3 linked regions of the Asanoa sp. WMMD1127 genome follow. The protein of the gene in region 2 binds, or shares a complex with, the protein of the main gene of each other region. Links are inferred from orthologs where the notes say so. Each region holds a gene or a part of one and is shown on either strand. Other genes may lie near its edges.

What was found.
Region 1: the proteins of secY (region 2) and secA are in contact, whole or in part, in a crystal structure (PDB 3DIN), measured with the Thermotoga maritima proteins. The link is inferred for Asanoa sp. WMMD1127 from one-to-one orthologs. Residues at the interface, in WP_004081795.1 of Thermotoga maritima: Glu108, Gly109, Glu110, Glu111, Ala236, Glu237, Arg238, Arg239, Ile240, Thr241, Ile242, Gln243, Tyr244, Ala245, Arg246, Arg247, Val248, Thr249, Gly250, Arg251, Arg252, Val253, Tyr254, Gly256, Ala257, Ser258, Thr259, Tyr260, Leu261, Pro262; in WP_004082002.1 of Thermotoga maritima: Glu261, Ala262, Arg263, Lys300, Ala301, Arg302, Thr303, Ile304, Ile305, Leu323, Tyr324, Asp325, Pro326, Val329, Ser330, Tyr333, Ile336, Lys340, Phe345, Val349, Glu363, Phe364, Tyr374, Ser375, Gly376, Gly377, Glu393, Ile395, Thr482, Ser483.
Region 3: secY (region 2) and secG share a complex: the UniProt entries of both Escherichia coli proteins name them as parts of the sec protein translocase complex. The link is inferred for Asanoa sp. WMMD1127 from one-to-one orthologs.

What each region holds. Positions count from the first base shown.
Region 1 is NZ_JARUBP010000001.1:678,240-684,607, forward strand. Bases 890-4,399 are described here. They hold secA (preprotein translocase subunit SecA), read right to left. Parts: upstream 4,006-4,399; coding sequence 1,090-4,005; downstream 890-1,089. Other genes in these bases: O7635_RS03400 (Rv3235 family protein), read left to right, coding at 890-910; O7635_RS03410 (GNAT family protein), read left to right, coding at 4,168-4,399. Also shown: more of O7635_RS03400, read left to right, coding at 317-889; more of O7635_RS03410, read left to right, coding at 4,400-5,325; O7635_RS03415 (GNAT family N-acetyltransferase), read left to right, coding at 5,322-6,368. UniProt on the Escherichia coli protein: Required for protein export, interacts with the SecYEG preprotein conducting channel.
Region 2 is NZ_JARUBP010000001.1:993,154-998,891, forward strand. Bases 1,584-4,463 are described here. They hold secY (preprotein translocase subunit SecY), read right to left. Parts: upstream 3,750-4,463; coding sequence 2,418-3,749; downstream 1,584-2,417. Other genes in these bases: map (type I methionyl aminopeptidase), read right to left, coding at 1,584-1,695; O7635_RS04880 (adenylate kinase), read right to left, coding at 1,765-2,418; rplO (50S ribosomal protein L15), read right to left, coding at 3,979-4,422; rpmD (50S ribosomal protein L30), read right to left, coding at 4,422-4,463. In the rest of the region: O7635_RS04865 (DUF1707 domain-containing protein), read right to left, coding at 1-26; O7635_RS04870 (class I SAM-dependent methyltransferase), read left to right, coding at 68-844; more of map, read right to left, coding at 847-1,583; more of rpmD, read right to left, coding at 4,464-4,604; rpsE (30S ribosomal protein S5), read right to left, coding at 4,604-5,218; rplR (50S ribosomal protein L18), read right to left, coding at 5,250-5,639; rplF (50S ribosomal protein L6), read right to left, coding at 5,636-5,738. UniProt on the Escherichia coli protein: The central subunit of the protein translocation channel SecYEG. Consists of two halves formed by TMs 1-5 and 6-10.
Region 3 is NZ_JARUBP010000001.1:7,048,558-7,054,316, forward strand. What follows is about bases 2,859-5,759. They hold secG (preprotein translocase subunit SecG), read right to left. Parts: upstream 4,486-5,759; coding sequence 4,231-4,485; downstream 2,859-4,230. Other genes in these bases: pgl (6-phosphogluconolactonase), read left to right, coding at 2,859-3,396; O7635_RS33720 (RNA polymerase-binding protein RbpA), read right to left, coding at 3,740-4,084; tpiA (triose-phosphate isomerase), read right to left, coding at 4,570-5,361; O7635_RS33735 (phosphoglycerate kinase), read right to left, coding at 5,361-5,759. Outside these bases: zwf (glucose-6-phosphate dehydrogenase), read left to right, coding at 1-1,487; more of pgl, read left to right, coding at 2,623-2,858. UniProt on the Escherichia coli protein: Subunit of the protein translocation channel SecYEG. Overexpression of some hybrid proteins has been thought to jam the protein secretion apparatus resulting in cell death; while this may be true it also results in FtsH-mediated degradation of SecY.

The sequences.
Region 1 (6,368 bases), 320 kb from region 2 along the record:
GGGGTGTCCGCGGTGCGCGGACACCTCACTTTGCCTGCCCGCCATTGACGGTGGCCGAAGTCTGAGCGCAGAATGAGCTGGTCGAAGGCAAACGAAAGCAAACACAAGATTCTTTGTCTGATCAGCCCACCGGGGAGGCTGCTCGATGTCGACCACGACCCTCAACCACCGACTACCAGCACGGGCGCGGGCCACCGGGACAGGATGGCCGAGTCCTGCAACGCGCCACCGTGTCGCAACCCTCAGCGGGCGCGGTCAGCCCGACAGCAACGGCGGGGCAACCCCTCGCCGTGTCGTGCATGATGCGGGGGCGTCGTTGATTCGGCGGTCGCCGCAGCAGCGGCGGACGGTGACCCGCGGCGGCTACTACCCACCGATCCGGGTGCGGCCGGCGCCGTCGTTCGAGACGCCGTTCGCGCACGAGGACGGCGCCGACGAGTGGTATCGCGAGGCTGGCGGCCAGCTCTCCTTCGACTTCGCCGCGCTGACGCGGCGGGCGGAGCCGATCCGCGAGATCCCCATGGCGCCACCGCCACCGGCCGAGCCGCGCCCCGTCGCGTCGCCCGATGCCCGCCGCGCGGCCGGCCGGTTCACGCGGACCTGTCTGGAGATCCTCAACGGCTACCGCCCGGTGGCCCACGTCCGGCCGCTCGCCAAGCCGGCGACCGCCCACACGCTGATCGACCAGCTGCTGGACGCCCTTCGCCGCATGCCGGTCGCGCCGACCGTGCCGCGGCGACAGCAGCAGCCGGAGCTGGTGAGGCTACGCCGGCTACGCATCAGCGAGCCGACGCCCGGCGTCGTCGAGGCCGCCGCGGCGCTGGGCACCGACGCCCGCACGTGGGCGATGGCCTTCCGCCTGGAACACACCAGCACTCGATGGCTCGGCACGGTCCTGCAGGTCCTATGACTCCCCGGAGCGCCCACCAGGCCCGGGCACGCCGGTGGGCGCTCCGGGGCTCCACCACCACCGCGCGCGCGACGCCGCTGGGACCGCGTCGTCGGGTCGTGCCCACGCGTCGAGAGGAGGTCCAGCGAAGGCGAAAGCCCGCCCCCACAGCGGGGGGCGGGCTTTCGTGGCCTTGAACGTCAGTTCGCGGTCGGGGCTCCGTGGCAGCGCTTGTATTTCTTGCCCGAGCCGCACGGGCACGGCGCGTTGCGGGACGGGCCGTTGCTCGGCGTCGCGGACTGGCGGCCCGGGGACGGGCGGCGGCCCGGCGACGGGCGCGGGCGGTCGCCGTTGCCCGCCGGCGCGGCTCCGCCGACGCCCAGTGCCGGCGCGTGCTGCATCGGCGGCTGGGGCTGCGGCTGGGTGTGCTGCACCGCGACCCCGCCGCCGCCGGCGGCGCCGTCGATGGTGGGGGCGGAGTATTGCAGGCCCTGCGGGCGGGACGACCGGCCGAGGCCCTTGGCCTTGATCTCGATCGTCGCGTCGTCGGGCATCGGCAGGGCGCGGCCGCCGGTGGCGGCGGGCTCGGCCTCGGGCGCCGGGGCCTCCTCGACCTGGACGTCCAGGTTGTAGAGGAAGCCGACGGTCTCCTCCTTGATGCCGTCCATCATCGTGGCGAACATCTCGAAGCCCTCGCGCTGGTATTCGACCACCGGGTCGCGTTGCGCGTAGGCCCGCAGGCTGATGCCCTCCTGCAGGTAGTCCATCTCGTAGAGGTGCTCGCGCCACTTGCGGTCGATCACCTGCAGCAGCACCATGCGCTCGAGCTGGCGGGTCGCCTCGGTGCCGAGCTCTTCCTCGCGCCGGTCGTACGCGTTGTGCGCGTCGTCCTTCATCCGCGAGAGCAGGAACTCGGCGTCGATGCTGTTGCGCTCGCCGCCGGCCTCTTCCTCGACGTCGTCGATCGTCACGCCGACCGGGTAGAGCTGCTTGAGGCTCGACCACAGCTGCTCGAGGTCCCAGTCCTCGGCGTAGCCGTCGGCGGTGGCGCCCTGCACGTAGGCCTCGACCACGTCGTCGATCATGTGGCGGACCTGCTCGTGCAGGTCCTCCCCGTCGAGCACGCGCTTGCGCTCGGCGTAGATGACCTGGCGCTGCTTGTTGAGCACCTCGTCGTACTTGAGGACGTTCTTGCGGATCTCGGCGTTCTGGCCCTCGATCTGGGCCTGCGCGCTGCGGATCTGCCGGGTGACCATCTTGGACTCGATCGGCACATCCTCGGGGATGTTGAACCGCTCCATGACGGCCTCGACGGCGCCCGCGCGGAAGCGGCGCATCAGCTCGTCCTGCAGCGACAGGTAGAACCGGGACTCGCCCGGGTCGCCCTGCCGGCCCGACCGGCCGCGCAGCTGGTTGTCGATGCGGCGTGACTCGTGGCGCTCGGTGCCGAGCACGTAGAGGCCGCCGGCGTCGACGACCTCGGCCGCCTCGCTCGCGCAGTGCTGCTTCCAGCGCGGCAGGATCTCCTCGAACGCCTTGGCGTAGTCGTCCTCGTGCTCGATCGGGTCGAGGCCCCGCTGGTGCAGCTCGGCCGCCGCGAGGTTCTCGGGGCTGCCGCCGAGCAGGATGTCGGTGCCACGGCCGGCCATGTTGGTCGCGACCGTCACCGCCCCGCGCCGGCCGGCCTGAGCGATGATCTCGGCCTCCTGCGCGTGGTATTTCGCGTTGAGGACCGAGTGCTTGATGCCCCGGCGGCGCAGCAGCTGCGAGAGGATCTCGGAGTTCTCCACCGAGACCGTGCCGACCAGGATCGGCTGGCCCAGCGCGTGCCGCTCGGCGATGTCCTCGACGACCGCGTTGAACTTGGCCTTCTCGGTCTTGTAGATGACGTCGGGGCGGTCGACGCGGACCATCGGGCGGTGGGTCGGGATCGAGACCACGCCGACCTGGTAGACCTTGTTGAACTCGCCGGCCTCGGTCTGCGCCGTGCCGGTCATGCCGGCCAGCTTGTCGTACAACCGGAAGTAGTTCTGCAGCGTGATCGTGGCAAGAGTCTGGTTCTCCTGCTTGATCTCGACGCCTTCCTTGGCCTCGATCGCTTGGTGCATGCCCTCGTTGTAGCGACGGCCGTGCAGGATGCGGCCGGTGAACTCGTCGACGATCAGGACCTCACCGTCGTTGACGATGTAGTCCTTGTCGCGCTTGTAGAGCTCCTTGGCCTTGATCGCGTTGTTGAGGTAACCGACGAGCGGCGTGTTGACCGACTCGTAGAGGTTGTCGATGCCCAGCCGGTCCTCGACCTTGGCGACGCCGCGCTCGGTGATCGCGATGGTGCGCTTGGCGTAGTCGACCTCGTAGTCGCCCTCGCCGTCCTTGCCGGGCTGGAGCCGGGCGACGACCGAGGAGAACTCCGAGTACCACCGGGCGGAGTGCTCGGCCGGACCGGAGATGATCAGCGGCGTACGCGCTTCGTCGATCAGGATCGAGTCGACCTCGTCGACGATGGCGAAGTTGTGGCCGCGCTGCACGAGCTCGTCCTTGGACCACGCCATGTTGTCGCGCAGGTAGTCGAAGCCGAACTCGTTGTTGGTGCCGTAGGTGATGTCGCACTCATAGGCGGCCCGGTGCTCGACGGACGGCCGGTTGGGCAGCACCACGCCGACGGTCAGGCCCAGGAACTCGTGGACCCGCCCGACCCACTCGGCGTCACGTTGCGCCAGGTAGTCGTTGACGGTGATGACGTGCACGCCCTTGCCGGAGAGCCCGTTGAGGTAGGCGGGGAAGACACCGGTCAGGGTCTTGCCCTCACCGGTCTTCATCTCCGAGATGTTGCCGAAGTGCAACGCCGCGCCGCCCATGATCTGCACGTCGTAGGCGCGCTGGCCGAGCACCCGGGCGGCCGCCTCACGGGCGGTCGCGAAGGCCTCGGGCAGCAGGTCGTCGAGGGTCTCCCCGTCGGCCAGCCGCTCGCGGTATTGGAAGGTCAGGTCGCGGAGCTCGTCATCGGTGAGGTTGACGTAGTCGTCCTCGATCGAGTTGACCGCAGCCGCGATGGCCTTGAGGCGGCGCAGCATGCGTCCTTCGCCCGCACGAAGGAATCTTTCCAGAATCGACACGGATCAACGCTCCCCTAGACGGTCTGCCGAACTATGGTAGGCGCTCATCCGGGGTGACTGTCAGGGGCGGTTCCCGACGAGCAGGTTATAACGGACATAACGAAGCTAACGCCGGAGGAAATCCGGTTATGCCCCAGCAGAAGTGTCCGGCAGGATGACCGCGTGGAGCCACCGAAGATCATCACGGACGGCCTGGTCATCCGGGCGTGGCAACCCGACGACGCGGCCGCTGTCGACCGCGCGTGCCAAGATCCGGACATCCAGCGCTGGACGACCGTTCCGGTGCCCTACCGCCGCGAGCACGCCGACTTCTTCGTGGGCGAGTTCACCACGGCGGCTTGGCGCAACGGCACGACGGCGCCGCTGGGCGTGTTCGACCACACCACCGGCGAGCTGGTCGGTTCGTCCGGTCTGGTGAAGATCAGCGGCGACCAGGCCGAGGTCGGCTACTGGACGGCGCCCTGGGCCAGGGGGCGCGGCGCGGCCACCGCCGCCACCCGCGCGGTGGCCCGGTGGGCGCTCGACGAGCTGGGCGTACGGCGGCTCGTATGGCGCGCCGAGGTCGGCAACCACCTGTCCCGGCTGGTCGCCCTCCGCTCCGGCTTCACGATCGAGGGCATCGCCCGGCACGACCTCGAGGACCGTGACGGCACCCGGCGGGACGCGTGGGTCGGCTCACTCCTGCCCGGCGACCCCACCGACCCAGACACCGCCGCGCCCGGCTCGGCCGAGGCCCGCCGCGCGGTGACGTTCAGCCGGCCGCAGCCGGAGCTCTTCGCCGCGACCCGCGACGGGGAGATCAAGCTGCGGGCCCTGGAGGAGCGCGACGTCGACCCGATCGCGGAGAGCGCCAACGACCCGGAGGCGGTGCGCTGGACGACGATCCCGCACCCCTACGAGCGCGCCCACGGGGAGAGCTTCGTCCACGACTACGCCGCCGGGGTGTGGCTGCGCGGCACGGGCGCCGTGTTCGCGATCGGCGATCCCGCCGACGACGCGTACGCCGGGGTCATGGAACTGCGCCTGCACCCCACCCGGCCGGCGCTCGCCGACGTGGGCTTCATGGTCCCGCCGCAGGCGCGCGGTCGTGGTTTCGCCCCCGCCGCGCTGGCCGCCATGTCCGCCTGGGGCTTCACCGCGCTCGGCCTGCACCGGATCGGCTGGTGGGCCAACGTCGGCAACGAGGCGTCCCGGCGGGTCGCCGAGAAGGCCGGTTTCACCTTCGAGGGCACCAGCCGCGGCTACCTCGACCACCGGGGCGAGTGGACGGATGCCTGGACGGCCGCGCTGCTGGCGTCCGACGGAAAGGCTCAGCGATGAGACGGGAACCCATCGAGCTGCCGACGGTACGGCTGCGCGCGCTGCGGGACGACGACACCGACGACGTCGTGGCCGCTTGCAACGACCCGCTGATCCAGCGGTTCCTGCCGGCCCTGCCGCGGCCCTACACGGCCGAGCACGCGCTGACCTGGATCCGGGACGACGCGCCGTGGGCGGCCGGCGGCGCCAGCTGGGCGATCGCCGACCCGGCCAGCGACCGGCTGGTGGGCACGATCGGCGTCCACCACGTCGACCGCGACCGGATGCAGGGCGAGATCGGCTATTGGGCGGCGCCGTGGGCGCGCGGCAAGGGGCTGACCACCGAGGCGACCCGGGCGACCGCCGAGCGGGCGTTCGCCGACGGCTTCGAGCGGCTCGAGATCCTGGTCGACCTGGCCAACCCGCGGAGCGTACGGATCGCGCTGGCGGCCGGGTTCCGGCCCGAGGGCACCCGCCGCGGCGCGGCCCGCAACGCCGACGGTTCCCGGCGCGACGTCGTCGTGTTCGCCCGGCTTCCCGGTGACAGCGCCGCCCCGGTCGACCGGCTCCTGCCCGACCTGCCCGGCGGCCAGCTGTCCGACGGCGTCGTGACGCTGCGGCCGGTGCGCCCCGACGACGCCGGCTTCTACCACGAGCTGTTCAGCACCCCGGACATCGTCGCGTCCCACGTGCCGCCGGTGGCGCCGGACCTCGAGGAGCTCCAGCTGCGCTGTGCCCGCGCGGAGAGCCGCTGGCTGCTCGGCGAGCGCGCCGACCTGGTGATGGTCGACACCGCCACCGGCGCGCCGGCCGGCGACATCGGCCTCTACTACCAGGAGCCGATGACCGGCCAGGCGATGATCGGCTACTGCGTGCTCCCGGCGTTCCGCGGCCGCGGGTTCGCCCGCCGGGCGAGCGTGCTGCTGGCCCGCTGGGTGTTCGCCGACACCGGCATCGCACGGTTGATCGCCGGTACCAACCCGGCCAACGCCGGATCGCAACGGGTGCTCGAGTCGGCCGGCTTCCTGCGCGAGGGCTACCAGCGCCGCCGCCTGCCGGGCCTG
Region 2 (5,738 bases):
CCCGCCCGCATCTGGCGCCGGTCCATAGTTCGAGGATGCCATCAGCGGGCCGCTAACGTGCGGGCACATGAATGTCTCCGCGAATTACGAAACAGACCAGAACCTCCGGACCCGGCAGGGCATCTGGGCGTACGGTGCCGGCGCCCCACTGGTTGATCGGGTGTTGGATCTGGCCGCGGTGGCGGAGACGGCGACCACGGTCGACGTGGGCTGCGGAAACGGCGGTTATCTGGCGCGCCTCCGGCAGCGCGGGCACCGCGGGTCGCTGCTCGGCGTCGACCTGTCGCCCGGGATGGCGGCCAAGGCCGGGGCGGCGTCCGGCGCGACCACCGCGGTCGCGGACGTTCAGTTCCTTCCCCTGCGCACCGGCGTCGCCGACCTCACGCTCGCGCCGCACATGCTCTACCACGTCCCTGACATCCCCCTGGCCATCGCCGAGATCCGGCGCATCACCGCCCCCAGCGGCCGCGCGGTGATCGTCACCAACACCCCCCGGCATGCGTACGAGGTGCACGCGATGTTCGCCGGGGTCACGGCCGATCTTCTGGGTCGCGCGGCCACCATCGCCTGGGACGGCCCGCGGTTCCGCAGCGACCAGGCCGAGGAGCTGCTGCCCGCCGCGTTCGACGTGGTCGAGCGACACGACCTCGGCCGGGTGTCCGCGGTGCCGGCGGCGGCCGCGGTCAGCGGCTATGTGGGCAGCCTGCCGCCCGACGCGTTGGGTGTGCCGGCGGACCGGCGGGCCGAGGTGCTGGCCGAGCTGGAGCGGCGGGTGGCCGCGCACATCGCGGCCCACGGCAGCTTCGAGGTGACCAGCGGAGCGGTCGCTTTCGTCTGCCGGTGAGGTCAGGACGGCTGCGGCGCCGTGGCGCGGGCGGTGAGGAGCTCACCGAGCCGCTCGCGGCCGCCGTCGGCCGCGGTCAGCACCCAGACGCCGTCGTCAAGCAGCGCGATCGAGTGCTCGACGTGGGCGGCCACCGAGTGGTCGCGGGTGATCACGGTCCAGCCGTCGTCGAGCTCCACCGAGCGCGGCGAGCCCATCGTGATCATCGGTTCGATGGCGAGGCAGAGGCCCGGGCGTAGTGCGATGCCGCGGCCCGGCCGGCCGTGGTTGAGCACGTGCGGGTCCTGGTGCATCTCGGTGCCGATGCCGTGCCCGCCGTAGCCGTCGACGATCCCGTAGCGGCCGCCCGCCTTGACCGCCGTCTCCACGGCGTGGCTGATGTCGGTCAGCCGGCCCCGGCCCGAGCGGACCCCGCGGGCGGCGGCGGCGATGCCCGCCCACATCGAGTCCTCGGCGACCGCGGCCATCTTCAGCAGGGCCGGGTCGACGTCGCCGACGGGCACGGTGATCGCCGAGTCGCCGTGCCAACCGTCGAGGATGGCACCGCAGTCCAGCGAGATCAGGTCGCCGTTCTTGAGGACCTGCTGGGGCGAGGGGATGGCGTGCACGATCTGCTCGTTGACCGACGAGCAGATCGAGCCGGGGAAGCCGTGGTAGCCCTTGAAGGAGGGGATGCCGCCGGCGTCGCGGATGACGCCCTCGGCGATCGCGTCGAGGTCGGCGGTGGTCACACCGGGCGCGACGGCGGCGCGCATGGCGGCCAGGGCGTTGGCCACGACCAGACCCGCGCGGCGCATCAGGTCGATCTGCTCAGGAGTCTTCAGCTGAATGTTCAGCTGGTGTCGGCGCATCAATCGAGACTACCTAAGGGTTCGAGGTCCTCAGCCGTCGTGACGCTGCCGCGTCACGACGCCTTCCGGTCAGCCGCCGTAGGACCGAAGTGCGTCGATCGCCCGGACCGTGACGTCTTCGACCGGCCCGGTGGCGTCGATGCCGACCAGCTTGCCCTGCGCGCCGTAGTAGTCGACCAGCGGCGCCGTCTTCTCGGCGTATTCGACGAGCCGCTTTGCGATCGTCTCGGCCTTGTCGTCGTCGCGCTGGAACAGCTCCGAGCCGCAGCGGTCGCAGATGCCCTCGCGGGACGGCGCGTCGAACTCGACGTGCCAGATCTTGCCGCAGCCGCGGCAGGTGCGCCGGCCGGACAGCCGCCGGATCACCTCGTCGTCGTCGACCACGAGCTCCATCACGAGGTCGAGCGCCGTGCCCAGGTCGGCCAGCAGCTTGTCGAGCGCGGCCGCCTGGGGCGTCGTGCGAGGGAAGCCGTCGAGCAGGAAGCCCTCGCCGGCGTCGGGCTCCGCGAGCCGCTCCCGCACCATGTTGATGGTCACCTCGTCGGGGACCAGCTTGCCGGCGTCCATGTAGCGCTTGGCTTCGACGCCCAGCGGGGTGCCCTGGGAGACGTTGGCGCGGAAGATGTCCCCGGTCGAGATCTTGGGCACGGCGAGGTGCGCGGCGATGAACTCGGCCTGCGTCCCCTTTCCCGCGCCCGGAGGACCTACGAGAACAATTCGCACTAGCGGAGGAACCCTTCGTAGTTCCGCTGCATGAGCTGGCTCTCGATCTGCTTCACCGTCTCGAGGCCGACACCGACCATGATCAGCACGGCCGTGCCGCCGAACGGGAAGTTCAGGTACTGCTGGCGGTCGAGCCAGATGAAGAAGAAGCTCGGCAGGATCGAGATGACACCCAGGTAGATCGCGCCGGGAAGGGTGATCCGGCTCAGGATGTAGTCCAGGTATTCAGCGGTCGGCTTGCCAGGCCGGATGCCGGGCACGAATCCACCGTACTTCTTCATGTTGTCGGCAACCTCGGTCGGGTTGAACGTGATCGACACGTAGAAGTAGGTGAAGAAGATGATCAGCAGGAAGTAGAGCGTGATGTAGATGTAGCTGGTCGGGTCGACCAGGTTGTTCTGGATCCACGACTGCCAGTCGTTGAGGTTGTTGCGGTCGTAGAACTGCAGCAGCAGCGCGGGCAGGTAGAGCAGCGACGACCCGAAGATGACGGGGATGACGCCGGCCTGGTTGACCTTCAGCGGTATGTAGGTCGAGGTGCCGCCGTACATCCGTCGACCGATCATGCGCTTCGCGTATTGCACCGGGATGCGGCGCTGGGCCTGCTCGATGAAGACCACGAAGAAGATGATCAGCAGGACGAGCGCGATCACCAGGAAGAACTTCCACCAGCCCTGGCTGATCTTGATCTGCCAGCCTTCGCTGGGGAGGCGGGCCACGATCGAGGTGAAGATCAGGACCGACATGCCGTTGCCGACGCCGCGGTCGGTGATCAGCTCGCCCAGCCACATGACGACGCCGGTGCCGGCGGTCATGGTGATCACGAGCGCGACCAGGGTGACCCAGGTCGGCAGGCCGGTGCCGTCCGGCACGATCGGGAACTGGTCGCACATGTTGTTGAACAGCTGGCCCGACCGGGCCAGGGCGACGAACGCCGACGCCTGCAGGACACCGAGGCCCAGGGTCAGGTAGCGGGTGTACTGCGTGATCTTGGCTTGGCCGGCCTGACCCTCCTTGCGAAGCTGCTCGAGTCGCGGGATCACGACCGTCAGCAGCTGCAGGATGATCGACGCTGTGATGTAGGGCATGATGCCCAGCGCGAAGACCGACAGCGACAGCAGTGCGCCACCGGAGAACAGGTTCAGCAGGTTGAAGACGCCACCCGCGTTGTTCGTCGCCATGAGATCCATGCACTTCTGCACGTTTCCGTAGGAAACGCCCGGGCTGGGCAGCGTGGCGCCCAGCCGGTAGACCGCGATGATGCCGAGTGTGAACAACAGTTTCTTACGCAGGTCAGGCGTGCGGAACGCACTGAGAAATGCGGAGAGCAACGTCTTCCTCCTGCGCGAACGGACCGCCGGGGTCGTGGCGGCCGGGGTGGCTGTCGGTAGTGGCCCGACACCCTTTCGGGAACGGACTCTAACTTATCTGGCTCTGCTCGCGACCGGCTGGCCGCACCCATCCATCGGGAACGATATCTGTCCGGATCGCTCCGGATCAACGCCGGAGGGGCGCGGCTCCCAACGGTCCCTGACCATTGGAGCCGCGCCCCTGCCCGCGCTACAGCTCGGTGGTGGCGCCGCCCGCGGCGGCGATCTTCTCCTTCGCCGACGCGCTGAACGCGTGGGCGGAAACACGGAGTGATACGCCACCCAGGTCGCCGCTGCCGAGCACCTTGACCGGCTGGCCCTTGCGCGCGGCGCCCGCGTCGACGAGCTCGGCCGGGCCGATCTCGCCGCCGTTCGGGAACAGCTGGGCCAGCTTGTCCAGGTTGACGACCTGGAAGACGACCTTGTTCTGGTTGCGGAAGCCCTTCATCTTCGGCAGCCGCATGTGGATGGGCATCTGCCCACCCTCGAACGACGCCGGGACGTTCTTGCGGGCCTTGGAGCCCTTGGTGCCGCGACCAGCGGTCTTGCCCTTGGAGCCCTCACCGCGACCCACGCGGGTCTTCTCGGTCTTGGCGCCGGGGGCCGGACGCAGGTGGTGAACCTTGATGGTCATTACTCGACCTCCTCGACCTTCACGAGGTGGTTGACGGTGAAGATCATGCCGCGAATCTCGGGCCGATCCTCCTTGACCACCACGTCGTTGATCCGCTTCAGGCCGAGCGACCGCAGCGACTCGCGCTGGTTGTGCTTCGACCCGATCTCGGACCGGACCTGGGTGACCTTGAGACGAGCCATCACGCAGTCACCCCAGCCCGGCTGGCCAGCATCGCGGCCGGCGCGACGTCTTCGACCGGGAGGCCACGACGGGTCGCGACCGCCTCGGGCGACTCGAGCGCCTTCAGGGCCGCCACGGTCGCGTGCACGATGTTGATCGGGTTCGACGAGCCGAGGCTCTTGGAGAGCACGTCGTGGATGCCCGCGCACTCCAGCACGGCGCGGACCGGCCCACCGGCGATGACGCCCGTACCGGCCGAGGCCGGCTTGAGCAGCACCACGCCCGCGGCGTCCTCGCCCTGCACCGGGTGCGGGATCGACTGGGCGATCCGCGGCACCTTGAAGAAGTGCTTCTTGGCCTCCTCGACACCCTTGGCGATCGCCGCGGGCACCTCCTTGGCCTTGCCGTACCCGACGCCGACCGTGCCGTCGCCGTCGCCGACGATCACGAGGGCGGTGAAGCTGAAGCGCCGACCACCCTTGACGACCTTGGCAACACGGTTGATCGCGACGACCCGCTCGAGGTGCGGGGTCTTCTCGACGGGCGCGTTTCCGCGGCCGCCCTCACGGCGGTTGTCGCGGCGACCACCCTCGTTGCCACCGGACCCGCCGCCACGGCGCTGTTGACCTGGCATCAGCAGCCTTCCTTTCTCAGATGTGACGGGGTCAGAACTCGAGCCCGGCTTCGCGCGCGGCGTCGGCCAGCGCGGCGATGCGACCCGCGTACTTGCTGCCACCGCGGTCGAAGACGACCTTCGACACACCGGCGGCCTTGGCCCGCTCGGCGAGGAGCGCGCCGACCTTGCCGGCCAGGGCGCTCTTGTCGCCGTCGGTGCCCCGGATCGAGGCGTCCAGGGTCGACGCCGACGCCAGGGTGTGGCCCTTGGCGTCGTCGACGATCTGCGCGGTGATGTTCCGCAGCGAGCGGGTGACGACCAGGCGCGGACGCTCGGCCGAACCCACCAGGTGCTTGCGGACCCGGAAGTGCCGACGCGCCCGGCCCACGGCCCGCTTCGCGGCGACGCCGCGACGGCGCTTGAGTAGCGTGGCGGTCACTTCTTACCTGCCTTTCCGGCCTTGCGGCGGATGACCTCGCCCTGGTACTTGACGCCCTTGCCCTTGTAGGGCTCCGGCGGGCGGATCTTCCGGATGTTG
Region 3 (5,759 bases), 6.1 Mb from region 2 along the record:
GCCGGTTGCCGAGGATCCCGGAGCCCTGTGCTCTGGTGATCTTCGGCGTCACCGGCGACCTGTCGCGCAAGAAGCTGTTGCCGGCCATCTACGACCTGGCCAACCGAGGGCTGCTGCCACCGGGCTTCGTCGTGCTCGGCTTCGCCCGGCGCGACTGGGGCGACGGCGACTTCGAGGACCTCGCGATGAGCGCGGCCAAGAAGGGTGCCCGCACCCCCTGGCGCGAGGAGGTGTGGGCCCGGCTCGCCGGCAACATCAAGTTCGTGCCGGGCGCGTTCGACGACGACGAGGCGTTCGACCAGCTCGCGTCCACACTGGACGAGCTGCGCGACACGCACGGCATCGCCGGCAACGCCGCGTTCTACTTCGCGATCCCGCCACCGGCGTTCCCGATCGTGCTCAAGCAGCTCGCTCGCACCGGCATGGCCGACAACCGCAAGGCCGGCGGCTGGCGGCGGGTCGTCGTGGAGAAGCCGTTCGGCAACGACCTGTCCTCCGCGATGGCGCTCAACGGCCTGGTCGACGACGTGTTCACCCGCAGCGACGTGTTCCGCATCGACCACTACCTGGGCAAGGAGACGGTCCAGAACATCCTGGCTCTCCGGTTCGCCAACAACCTGTTCGAGCCGCTGTGGAACAGCAAATATGTCGACTCGGTGCAGATCACGATGGCCGAGGACGTGGGCATCGGCACCCGGGCCGGCTTCTACGACGCGGCCGGCGCGGCCCGCGACGTGCTGCAGAACCACCTGCTCCAGCTGCTGTCGCTGACCGCGATGGAGGAGCCGACCAGCTTCGACGCCGCCGAGATCAGCACCGAGAAGCTCAAGGTGCTGCGGGCCATCACGATCCCGCAGGACATCCGCGGCGAGACGGTCCGGGGGCAGTACCTCCCGGGCTGGGTCGGCGGCGAGCGGGCGGTCGGCTACCTCGAGGAGAAGGACGTGCCGTCCGACTCCACCACCGAGACGTACGTCGCGGTCAAGCTCGGCGTGCAGAACCGGCGGTGGGCCGGCGTGCCGTTCTATCTGCGCTGTGGCAAGCGGCTGCCGCGGCGGGTCACCGAGCTGGCGATCATCTTCAAGAAGGCGCCACACCTGCCCTTCAACCCGTACGACATCGAGATGTTGGGCGCCAACCAGCTGGTCATCCGGGTGCAGCCGGACGAGGGCGTGGTGCTCAAGTTCGGCTCCAAGGTGCCCGGCACCACGATGGAGGTCCGCGACATCGCGATGGACTTCGAATACGGGGCCGCGTTCACCGAGTCCAGCCCGGAGGCCTACGAGCGGCTCGTGCTGGACGTGCTCGTGGGCGACCGCACGCTGTTCCCCGACGCGGCCGAGGTGGAGCAGAGCTGGCGGGTCATCGACCCGCTGGAGGAGGCCTGGGCCGGCACGTCGCCCGAGCCCTACCGGGCCGGCGAGTGGGGGCCGCACGCGGCCGACGAGCTGCTGCGCCGCGACGGCCGGCACTGGAGGCGAGCATGATCGGGCTCTGGGACACCACCGGCAACGAGGTGGTCAAGGCGCTGGCCACCGAGCGCCGGTCGGCCGGCGGCGTGGCCAGCGGGATGGCGCTGACGCTGATCGTGGTCGTCGACGAGAAGCGCGTACGCGAAGCCGAGGCGGCCGCCACCATCGCGTCGTCGATGCACCCGTGCCGGCTGCTGATCGTGGTGCGGGCCGACGTCGAGCGACCCAGCAACCGGCTCGACGCCGAGGTGGTCGTCGGCGGCCGGCTCGGCCCGTGCGAGGCCGTCGTGATGCGGATGTACGGCCGGCTCGCGCTGCACGCCGAGTCCGTCGTCATGCCGCTGCTGGTGCCGGACGTCCCGGTCGTCACCTGGTGGCACGGCGAGCCGCCGGAGAAGATCGCCAACGACTTCCTCGGCGTGGTCGCCGACCGCCGGATCACCGACGTCTCGCAGACCGAGGACCCGGTGGCCGCCCTGCGCCAGCGGGCCAAGGACTACGCGCCCGGCGACACCGACCTCGCGTGGACCCGGATCACCCCGTGGCGCACGCTGGTCGCCTCGGCGTTCGACACGACCGAGGACCACATCGTCGGCGCCACCATCGAGGCGTCCGGGCACGACCCGACGGCCGCGCTGATGGCCGGTTGGCTGGCGGCCCGGCTCGACGTCAACCCGCGGCTGGAGTCTGACGAGGCGCACCGGATCATGCATTCGATCTCGTTGGTCGCCGCCAACAACGACCAGCTCAAGCTGGTACGCGAGACCGACATGGCGACGTTCAGCCGCACCAACCAGCTCGACCGGCAGCTGCCGCTGGTCCGTCGCCCGCTCGGCGAGGAGCTGGCCGAGGAGCTGCGCCGGCTCGACCCCGACCAGGTCTACGCGGCGGCGCTGAGCGCGATGTCCGGCGAGACCGGTCTCGACAACCGGCCGGCCCACCGGGTGCACGTCTGGAAGGACCCGGTGACCGCCGGCAACGCGCCCGGCCTCGGCCCCGGGATCGTCGGCGGCGGCCCGCCCACCCAGGCGGAGGACATGCCGCCGCGCACCGGCGACCGGGTCCGCCCGGCGTCGGCCGGCGCGGGCACGGCCCAGGGCTCGGCGCCCACCACCCCGTCGGGCTCCGGCTCCGGCTCGGGTGCGGCCTCGTGAGCGAGACCACCGTCATCGTCCACTCCGACCCGGACGTGCTGGCCCACGCGGTGGCCGCCCGCCTGGTCGTCACCCTGATCGACGCCCAGGCCGAACGCGGCGCCGCGTCGTGGGTGCTCACCGGCGGCCGCATCGCCGGGGCGGTCCACCGGGCGGTCCGCGACTTCCCGGCCAGCGACACCGTCGACTGGAACCGGGTCGACTTCTGGTGGGGCGACGAGCGGTTCCTGCCCGCCGGCCACCCGGACCGCAACGAGACCCAGGCCCGCGAGCAGCTGCTCGACGCGCTGCGGGTGCCGGCCGAACGGGTGCACGCGATGCCCCCGTCGGACGGCCCGGACGGCAACGACCCGGAGGCGGCGGCGGCCCGCTACGCGCAGGAACTGGCCCGCGCGGCGCGCCCGGGGACGGCCCCGCTCCCCCACTTCGACGTGCTGATGCTCGGCGTCGGCGAGGACGGCCACGTGGCGTCGGTGTTCCCGGAGCACCCGGTGGCCTACGAGACCCGGCCGGTGAGCGCGGTCCGCGGCAGCCCGAAGCCACCACCGGTCCGCACGACCCTGACCCTGCCGACGATCAACACGGCCGACCAGGTGTGGCTGGTGGCCGCGGGTCCGGACAAGGCAGGCGCGGTCGGCATGGCCCTGACGGGCGCGGGACCGGTGCAGCTGCCGGCGGCGGGGGTGCACGGCGTCAACCGCACGATCTGGCACCTCGACAGCGCCGCCGCGACCCAGGTCCGCCGCACCTTCCGCAGCGTCCGCACCTGACGAGCGAACACCGCCCGGCGACCCGACGGCCGCAGGGCGGCAGGCGGGCCTCCGCACTCTGCCGCCTCGCGACCCGCACACGCGGGCAGGCGGGCCGCCCCCGCCGCACGCTGCCGCCTCGCGATCCGCACACGCGGGCAGGCGGGCCGTCGCCGCCGCCGCACGCTGCCGCCTCGCGACCCGCATCAGGCGGCAGGGGGCTCGTTGCGAGGCGGGACGTCAGCGACGCGGATCGGGGCCTGACGCGGCGTCCCTGAAAGGGCCGCTATCACGCTTTGACCAGTGTCGATCACGGACAGTGATCAATGGGTGCGCGATGGAAGGCGGGACCGGCCCGGGGGGCCTAGTTTTCGCCGCGGCGTTGGCGGAGGTTGGCGAGCGCCTCCGCGAGGATGGCGGCGCCGTCGGCGTCGGTGCGCCGTTCCTTCACGTAGGCCAGGTGCGTCTTGTAGGGCTCGCTGCGCGGCTTGCCGGGCGGGTTGGTGGCATCGAGGCCCGCGGGCTGTCCGCAGCGCGGGCAGTCCCAGGTCACCGGCGGGGACACCTCGGCCGCCAGGGAGATCTCGATGGTGTGGTCGTTGGCGCACCAATAGGTCACCGAGCGCCGGGGTGCGGGCTCGCACCGCTCGGTGGGGCGGATCGGGCCGGAGCCGACCCGGGTGCCTCGGATTGCGCTGCCGCTGGGCACGGTATGTCGCTCCTGTCGTCGTGCGGGGTCTCGGCCGCGGGGGAAAGCGCGGCGTCGCGACGCGGTGAAGCGGGATGGAAAGCAGTACGCGGCCCGGACAAGTCCGGACCGCGTAGGAGTTTACGACTGTTTCGCCGCCATGGGGGTCAGCTGGTCACCGCGAGTTTCAGCCAGAGGCCCAGACCCACGATGCACGCGAACCACACGATGCCCACCAGGATGGTGTAGCGGTCGAGGTTTTTCTCCGCCACCGACGAGCCGGCGAGGTTGGTGCTGACGCCGCCGCCGAACATGCTCGACAGGCCGCCACCCTTGCCGCGGTGCAGCAGGACCAGCATCGTCAGCAGCACGCTCGTGATGATCAGCAACACGATCAACGTGTAGGCGAATGCGATCGGCATGGTGGTGGTCTGTCCTCTCGGGTGGGCGCGACTCAGCAAGGATAGCGGCCGGATCCGCGCACTGCGGACCCGGCCACCGGTGCCTTACTTCTTGATGTGCTCCGGGAACCGGACGATCTGCACGAACTCGTCGGCGTCGATGCTCGCGCCACCGACGAGCGCGCCGTCGACGTCCGGCTGGGCCATGATCGCGGCCACGTTGTTGGCCTTGACGGAGCCGCCGTACAGGATGCGGGTGGTGTCGGCCGTCTCGGCGTCGAACCGCTCCGCCAGCCGGGCCCGCAGCACGCCGCAGACCTCCTGGGCGTCGTCGGGCGTCGCCGTCTTGCCGGTGCCGATCGCCCAGACCGGCTCGTACGCGATGACGACCTTGCGCACCTGCTCGGCCTTGAGCCCGTCGAGGCCGGCGTCGAGCTGTGCGACGCAGTGCGCCACGTGCTCCCCCGCCTCGCGGACCTCGAGCCCCTCGCCGATGCAGAAGATCGGCGTGAGCTCGTTGGCCAGCGCCGCCTGCACCTTGGTGTTGACCACCGCGTCGTCCTCGTGGTGGTACTGCCGGCGCTCCGAGTGGCCGACCACGACGTAGGAGCAGCCGAGCTTGGTCAGCATCGCGGCGGAGATGTCGCCCGTGTAGGCGCCACCCTTGTGCGGCGAGAGGTCCTGCGCGCCGTACCCGATGAGCAGCTTGTCGCCGTCGACCAGGGTCTGCACGCTGCGCAGGTCGGTGAACGGCGGCAGGACCACCGTCTCGACGTCGCTGAGCTGCTGCTCGTTGAGGCTGAAGGCCAGCTTCTGCACGAGCGCGATGGCCTCGAGGTGGTTGAGGTTCATCTTCCAGTTGCCGGCCATCAGCGGCCGGCGGGACTGCGCCGCCATCAGTTCTCCAGTGCCGCGATGCCGGGAAGGCGCTTGCCCTCGAGGTATTCCAGCGAGGCGCCCCCGCCGGTGGAGATGTGGCCGAAGGCGGTCTCGTCGAGGCCGAGGGCGCGGACGGCCGCGGCGGAGTCGCCACCGCCGACCACGGTCAGGCCGTCGACCTTCATGATCGCCTCGGCGACGCCCCGGGTGCCGGCCGCGAACGGCGCCAGCTCGAACACGCCCATCGGGCCGTTCCAGAACACGGTGCGGGCGTCGGCGAGCGCGCCGGCGAAGGCCGCCACGCTGGCCGGGCCGATGTCGAGCCCGAGCCGGTCGGCCGGGATCGCGTCGGCCGCCACGACCTCGTGGTCGGCGTCGGCCGAGAACTCGGTCGCGGCCACCACGTCGGTCGGCAG